Regions from separate parts of the Rhodococcus sp. B7740 genome, predicted to be linked through region 2. Evidence: predicted binding sites of a transcription regulator. Region 2 holds the regulator's gene; the other holds the start of a gene.
What was found. Region 2 encodes LexA, which represses DNA repair genes until DNA is damaged. Its sites were predicted from a motif close to CGAACANNTGTTCG; they were not measured.
Positions count from the first base shown of each region.

Region 1: the regulator LexA is predicted to act here: its motif matches at 2,219-2,232, upstream of NY08_RS25290 (HNH endonuclease signature motif containing protein).

Region 1 is NZ_CP010797.1:3,915,995-3,920,163, forward strand. Features, by position in the region: gene NY08_RS18145 (FAD-binding domain-containing protein) at 1-213, opposite strand, end outside; gene NY08_RS26740 (FmdB family zinc ribbon protein) at 258-617, opposite strand; gene fmdA (formamidase) at 686-1,942, shown strand; gene NY08_RS25290 (HNH endonuclease signature motif containing protein) at 2,267-4,108, shown strand.
Region 2 is NZ_CP010797.1:1,351,225-1,355,393, forward strand. Features, by position in the region: gene hrpA (ATP-dependent RNA helicase HrpA) at 1-869, shown strand, start outside; gene nrdR (transcriptional regulator NrdR) at 882-1,346, opposite strand; gene NY08_RS06165 (hypothetical protein) at 1,447-1,857, opposite strand; gene lexA (transcriptional repressor LexA) at 2,242-2,925, shown strand; gene NY08_RS06175 (acyl-CoA dehydrogenase family protein) at 3,003-4,145, opposite strand.

The sequences.
Region 1 (4,169 bases), 2.6 Mb from region 2:
CGGTAGAACGGTGCTGCGATCGCGCGCATATCCGGTGATGTCGAGTCCGGCCAGCGCGGTATCGGCAGCGGACTGCCCGCCGCGAATGCCGCCGGCCGTGATGGCATCCGGACCCTCGCGAGTCAGATCCCCCAGATGCTCGCCGACCCAGCCGACGACGTCCTCGGTGGTGGAGCCGTCGGCAATCGACGGGGGAGCTGGAATCGTGGGCATGGCGTCGGACTTCCCTGTCGTAGCGAAAGGGAAACGCGGAGTCGTCAGGGGCGCGGCAGGCGGCGATGCAGTGGATTGGACGTGGTCCTTGTTGCGGATCGGGCTGCTGCCGGTAGAGACGAGACCACGGCAGGTGTGTCCGCAGTGGCGCGCGAGGCGTCGTGTGCCTTCATCGCAGCGCTGTTCCCACGTCCGAGAGCAGGCGAGGAGATCTGTCGTGGGGCCGCGTCGCCGCACTCCGGGCACGTCACCTCGGACGGCGCGTCCGCCATGGAGAATCTCTGCTCGACGGGGGCGCATCGTCGCGCGCAGCGGAAGCTGTAGGTGGGCACGCATTCGAGAGTAGCGCGATGTGGCGCATCAGCAACGTTCCGGCACAACGTCATACAAGGTTTACATGCCATATCCGACCGGATGGACCGCGACGGTGCAATGATCGAGGCAGGAGAATCCGCGCAACCGGAGGTGCCTCGTGCCCGAACTGCTGTTTCCGCTCGACTCGACGAAGAGTTTCACCGAGCAGGAGGTCGTCGGCCACAACCGATGGCATCCCGATATCCCGGCGGCGGTCACAGTCAAACCCGGTACGTCCTTTCGGGCCCACTGTCGCGAATGGTTCGACGGGGCCATCCACAACGACGATTCCGCCGAGGACATCCTGAATGCGCCGCTCAACAACGTGCACACATTGTCAGGGCCCTTCCACATCGAGGGTGCCGAGCCCGGTGACCTGCTGATCGTCGACATCCTGGACGTGGGTCCGATACCGCAGGAGGATTCGGGTCCGCTGGCCGGCCAGGGTTGGGGCTACACGGGGATCTTCGCCAAGCAGAACGGAGGCGGATTTCTCACCGATCGATTCCCCGATGCGTACAAGGCGATCTGGGACTTTTCCGGTCAGACCACCACATCTCGCCACGTGCCGCACGTGAAGTACACCGGCATCACCCATCCCGGGCTGATGGGGACCGCGCCGTCGGCTGCCCTGCTAGCGAAGTGGAACGCCCGTGAAGGTGCGTTGATCGCGACAGATCCCAATCGGGTTCCGCCACTGGCCCTTGCACCCGAGCTCGACGGTGCAATCCTCGGTTCCTTGAGCGGCGACGAATTCACCCGTGTCGCCGGTGAAGCCGCACGTACAGCGCCGCCCCGGGAGAACGGTGGAAATCAGGACATCAAGAACCTCACCAAAGGAACCCGCGTCTTCTATCCGGTGTTCGTGCCGGGCGCGAAGTTGTCCTTCGGTGATCTGCACTTCTCGCAGGGTGACGGGGAGATCACGTTCTGCGGTGCCATCGAGATGGGTGGCTTCATGGACCTGCACGTCGACCTGATCAAGGGCGGTATGGAAACCTACGGGGTGAGCGAGAACGCTATCTTCATGCCCGGAAACACCGCGCCGCAGTACTCGGAATGGATTGCCTTCTCGGGTATTTCGGTGACCGTGGACGGCGAGCAGAAATATCTGGACTCCGACCTGTCCTACCAGAACGCATGTATGCACGCGATCGACTACCTCACCAAGTTCGGCTACAGCCCCGAGCAGGCGTACCTGCTACTGGGATCGGCTCCGATCGAAGGACGCCTGTCCGGGGTGGTGGACATTCCGAACTCCTGTGCCACCGTGTACATCCCCACGGCGATCTTCGATTTCCCGATAGCGCCCTCTGCAAGCGGACCGTTCCAAATCGACCCGGGAATGGGTGCTCCGAGGGCGCAATTCTCCTGAGGCGCATGGGCGAATGCCGCAACTGTGGATGCTCGAGGACATGGAACCCTGGCCTGACGAACCAGCCGTAGGTGCGGTGTTCTCACCCACGACGTACTGGGCTTCACCAGAGCAGATGGAACTTCCCCCGCAGGTGTGCGCCGAGGTGCCGGCTCGGGTCGAGGCCGTACATATCGATGGCAGAACGGAGAGGATCGCTCACCTCGGTGACGGCTTCACCGCCATGATGGGTGACGAAGACCCGATAGGTGACCGATCTGCGGTACGGCCATACGGAGAACGTCTGTTCGAAAGTGTGTCGGTGGGTCGCGATAGATTCTGTGCATGCTTTCGGGGGACGGCGGATCAGGGGTGGACGGCATCGAGACGGTGCCGCCCGCCCCCGAGGTGTCCGATCCCGACTTGTCTGTGTTGGTCGACCGAGTCGAGTCCGCGATCGCGGAATTAGCGGAACAGTCGTCGGTAGCGTGGTCGAACGCGGACCGGCGCGCGGTGATCCAACGGATGGAAACGGCGACGAGATCCCTGTCGGCGTATTCGTACACCTGGCTCAACGAGCTGATCTCTCAGCACGGCCTCGATGTGTATCCGGGATCGGTGCCGTCGTCGGTGGCGTCGATGCTGCGGATCACCCCGCGAGCAGCCGGTGCTCGGGTGCGTCTGGCGGCGGAGTTGGGTGATCGCACCGCCTTGTCGGGGGAAGTCCTGCCGCCGTTGCTGCCGCACACTGCTGCTGCGTTGCGGGCGGGGTTGCTCGATGCCAAGCATGTGCAGATGATCCGCGAGTTCTTCCGCCATCTGCCCCGGGATGTCGATCCGCAGACGCGCGAGCTCGCCGACGAGCAACTGGCGGGCTACGCCTCGACCAGGCGACCCGACGATTTCGCACCGTTGGTGGCGCACCTGGATTCGATCCTCAATCCCGACGGCGACCACGACGAGGACGAGGACGGGAAGCCACCGAGACCACCGAAACGCAGGGATGCGTTCTTCTACCTCGGTGAGCAGGGTGCCGACGGAATGTCCGAAGGAAAATTCTGCGTCGACCCCGAGCTACGGGCCTACCTCGAAGCCTTGTTCTCCAAAGCCTCGAAACCGGGAGTGAACAACCCCGCAGACCCGACGTCCGTCGTCCATGAAGAGACCGACGAGACCGACAGCACTTCCGGCGGCAAGGACAGCACGACCCCTGGTGCCGAGAGTGACGGTGCGCGTCCCGATCCTGCAGCCACCGAACCGGATTCGCCTCCATCGGGTGGTGTCCGCGATACCGACACCCCACCGCACCCACAGCCGGACGATGGTCCGACGAGCGATGCGGGACTGTGGGGCGACGGTCCATGCGACGGTGACGGCCGGTGCGGCGACGGCATCGACTGCGGTTGCGGCACAGGGCACGACGACACAGTCGAACGCGACGACACAGCCGATGCCGATACAGACGCCGACGGCGACGAAGTGCTGGGTAAGGCTGCAGCACGCGACGCTGCCGCCGCGCGGGATATCCGCACCCAACGCGAACGCCAACACGACGCCCTCAAACTCGCGCTCCGGCAGACCCTCGCCTCCGGCACCCTCGGCATCCACCGTGGCCTTCCCGTCACCGCCATCGTCACCATGACTCTGAAAGACCTCGAAGCCGGCTGCGGCTACGCCATGACCGCCACCGGATCACGGGTGTCGATCCGCGATGCGATCCGCATGGCCTCGCACGCCCACCACTACCTGACGATCTTCGACGACCACGGCCGAGCCCTCTACCTCGGCCGCTCCAAACGCATCGCCTCCGCCGACCAACGCATCGTGCTCATCGCCCGCGACCGCGGCTGCAGCTTCCCCTCCTGCACCCGCCCGGCGACCTGGTGCCAAGCCCACCACGTCACCGACTGGAACACCGGCGGCTACACCGACATCGACTCCCTCACCTTCGGCTGCGACATGCACCACGCACTCGTCGGCACCGGCCCCGGCAAGTGGGCCACCACGAAAACTGGAGCAGGACAACGGTACCCGGGCCGCACACTGTGGCACCCACCCGCCGGAATGGACCCCAAACGTCGAGGCCTGATCAACCACGCCCACCACCCAGAAGAAGTCCTCTACCCACCCGACGACCACCACAACCACAACGACACCGGCGACGAAGAACCACGACAACCCGCCTGACGGTCCGAACCAGTCTCGGGGCACAGCCCTCCCTGGAGCCAGCGCAACGCGCGGCCATGTC
Region 2 (4,169 bases):
ACGCGGAGCGCGCACCCTCTCTGGCCTGGACCTCCGGCACGCTCGGTCGGTTGGAGCCGACGGTGACTCGGCAGGTCGGTGGACAGAAGGTCACCGGCTATCCGGCGCTGGTTCCGGAAGGACCCGGCGTCGCGGTGCGGGTCCTCAGCACCCCCGCCGAGGCGCGGGCGGCAATGCGCTCGGGAACCAGAACTTTGCTTCTGTCGACGGCTCCGAAGGGCACCAAGGCATTGCTGGCCGGCCTACCGACCGCGGAACGTCTTGCACTGGGCCAGAATCCGTACGGTGGAGTCGACGCACTCCTCGAGGAGTGCCGAGTACTTGCGGTCGAAGAGGCCATGGATGCGCACGGAGGACCGGTCCGGGATCCGGATGCCTTCGAGAAACTGAGGGCACTCGTCAACGCCGAGGTTCCGCAGCGCACCGCTGCGATACTGGCGTTGGTTCGCCCGGTGTTGACCGCCGCCCTGGCGCTGTCCGCGCAACTTCAGTCCTCCTCGGGCGAGCCGGCGGACGATGTTCGGGAACAGTTCGACGGCTTGATCTTTCGAGGGTTCGTCACCGAATTCGGCTCTCGCAGACTCGCAGACCTGCCGCGCTACCTCGCCGCGGCGACCAAGCGGTTGACGACGCTGCCGAGCAGTGCAGGCCGGGACGCGGCTGCGATGGACGTGCTCGATCGGGTGTACGCCTCGTACGGGCGACTGTTGGATTCGCTGCCGGAGAGCAGAAAGAACAGTTCCGGGGTTCAGGAACTATTCTGGATGATCGAGGAGTTGCGCGTCGGACTGTTCGCGCAGGGCATTCGCACGGCGTACCCGGTGTCGGAGAAGCGCATCGAGAAGGCGATCTCGGACCAGCGTCGCTGATGGGCGGGCCTGTCAGTCGATGTCTGCGGACTCGCGGTGCTTGCGCAGTTCGTGGATTTCCTTCTCGAAGTCTTCTGCCGAGCTGAACGAGCGGTAGACGGAAGCGAAGCGCAGGTAGGCCACTTCGTCCAGGTCGCGGAGTGGACCGAGGATGGCCAAGCCCACTTCGTTGCTGGGGATCTCCGCGGATCCCGCTGCACGGATGGCGTCCTCGACCTGTTGTGCCAGTAGGTTCAGCGCGTCGTTGTCGACATCTCTGCCCTGGCAGGCGCGACGGACTCCCTTGACGACCTTCTCTCGGCTGAACGGCTCGGTGACACCACTGCGTTTCACGACGGCCAGCACTGCGGCCTCGACGGTGGTGAATCGGCGACCGCACTCCGGGCAGGAGCGACGACGCCGGATTGCTTGCCCCTCGTCCATCTCACGCGAGTCGACCACGCGTGAGTCGGGATGCCTGCAGAACGGGCAATGCATGAGGGATCCTCCGTCGTAGCCGATGCTCCGACGACGAGCACGCACATCGGGGCAGTCTGTCGAGGATACTCAGTCTCCTCGAACCCGACGGTGCCGGTGGTCATCTGCCGGGCGTGTACTCGACGACAGCTCCGTCGTGCACCTCGACCACACCCGCCGGTTGCGCGCCGGCATCGGGGGCGACGGCCCGCAGGTTCGCGATGCCGATCAGCCCGCCCGCCACCACCAGGACCGCCAACACCGTCAGCACGATCGAACGCATCCGAACCGGCTGGCCGGCGAAGTGCGCCGAGGTCGCGTCGAACTCGCGATCGGCCTGCTCGCGATCGGTGACGTCGGTCCACGACGGATCGAGGACCGGGAGGCACGGTGAATTCTGTGTACGGGTTCCCGTGACACCGTGCGTTCCGATGGGACTCTGCAGAACGGGACGCGCCCGGCGGCGGCGCTCGACGGCAGTGGATCGGGCGCGGACACCGGTGGCGGTGGGGCGATCGGTGATGATGGTCATCGGAACCTCGACTTCGCTCGTTGGATCGATTGTTCGATCAGGCGTTCGATGGACGCTTGTTCGAAGTTCTATCACGAGCCTCCGACAAAGTCTGCAGAAAACGCGACACGAGTCGAACAGATGTTTGATTCAACAGCTGATACACGCTAGATTCGTGTCAGAAACCACACGCCACACGAGTCGACACCATCAACTCCAGTCCGCGCAGACCTACCACGCAGACCGGATCCAGGACACCAGCAGGAGGCCGACAGCATGAAGGACGAGACCTCGACGAGGTCGACCACGCTTTCCACGACCACCGGTTCCAAGGCGACCGGAGCCAGGGCCACCGCACCGAAGGCCGCAGCGGGTAAGCCTGCCGCGGAACCGACATCCAAGGCCATGGAAGTCGGCACCGACATCAGCGCGGGTCTGACCGAGCGGCAACGGAAGGTACTCGAGGTCATTCGAGCTTCGGTGACCGAGCGCGGTTACCCGCCGAGCATTCGAGAGATCGGTGACGCGGTCGGCCTGACATCGACCTCCTCCGTCGCTCACCAGCTCCGTACGCTCGAACGCAAGGGTTTCCTCCGGCGCGACGCCAACCGGCCCCGCGCGGTCGACGTCCGCGGTCTCGACGAGGTGCAGGCCGATCAGGCAGCCGCCGCGGTCGACGGATCGCAGGCGTCCGAGGAGCAGGATCGGCTGCCTACCCCGACGTTCGTGCCGGTACTGGGCCGGATCGCTGCAGGCGGTCCGATTCTGGCCGAGGAAGCCGTCGAGGACGTCTTCCCGCTCCCCCGCGAGCTGGTCGGACAGGGTTCGCTGTTCCTGCTCAAGGTGGTCGGTGAATCGATGATCGATGCGGCCATCTGCGACGGTGACTGGGTGGTGGTTCGTCAGCAGTCCGTGGCCGACAACGGCGACATCGTCGCTGCGATGATCGACGGCGAGGCCACCGTCAAGACGTTCAAGCGGTCCAAGGGCGAGGTGTGGCTGCTGCCGCACAACCCGCTGTTCGAGCCGATCCCGGGCAACAACGCCGCGATCCTCGGCAAGGTCGTCACCGTGATGCGCAAGCTGTAGGGATCGTCACCGAGGTGACACGCGAAGGGCCGCAGCACAGGAGTGCTGCGGCCCTTCGCGTGTCTCGGATCAGCGGATCACAGATTCAATCCGCGGCCGATGATCTCCTTCATGATCTCGGTGGTGCCGCCGTAGATGGTCTGTACACGGGAATCCATGTACGCCTTGGCGATCGGGTATTCCTTCATGTAGCCGTAGCCGCCGTGCAGCTGCAGGCACCGGTCGATCAGTTTGACCTGATTCTCGGTGGTCCACCACTTCGCCATGGCGGCTTCTTGCACAGTCAACTTGTCTGCGTTGAGCAGCTCGATGAACTTGTCCACCATGATGCGGGTGGCGGTGGTTTCGGTGGCCAGTTCCGCCAACACGAAGCGCGTGTTCTGGAACTTGCCGATCGACTTTCCGAAGGCCTTGCGGTCGCGGCAGTACTGGATCGTCATGTCCAGTGCCGATTCCATTGCCGCGGCGGCGACGACAGCGATCGAGAGTCGCTCCTGCGGCAAGTTCTGCATCAGGTAGATGAAGCCCATGCCCTCGTCGCCGAGCAGGTTGGCGGCGGGCACACGAACGTCGGTGAAGCTGAGTTCGGCGGTGTCCTGGGCCTTCATGCCGATCTTGTCGAGGTTGCGGCCGCGTTCGAATCCGGGCATGTCACGTTCGACGACCAGCAGACTGAAGCCCTGTGCGCCCTTCTCGGGGTCGGTGCAGGCCACGACGATCACCAGATCGGCGTTGATTCCGTTGGTGATGAACGTCTTCGAGCCGTTGAGCACCCAGTCGTCGCCGTCACGTACCGCCTTGGTCTTGATGCCCTGCAGGTCGCTTCCGGTTCCCGGCTCGGTCATCGCGATCGCGGTGATCAGTTCGCCGGAGCAGAATCCGGGAAGCCAGCGCGCCTTCTGCTCGTCGTTCGCGAGATCGATCAGGTACGGCGCGACGACGTCGTTGTGCAGGGTGAAACCGATACCGCTGTATCCGCCACGGGTGGTTTCCTCGGTGACGATGGCGTTGTAGCGGAAGTCCTTGACTCCGCCGCCGCCGAATTCCTCGGGCGCTGCCGTTCCGAGGAAGCCCTGCTTACCGGCCTCGACCCAGACGTCGCGATCGACGATGTTCTGCTCTTCCCACTTCGCGTGGTTCGGCGCTACGTGCTGATCGAGAAATTTCCGGTACGACTCCCGGAACAGCTCGTGCTCGGGCTCGAAAAGTGTGCGTTCCACGAATGTCTCCTTGTTCGGTGCATA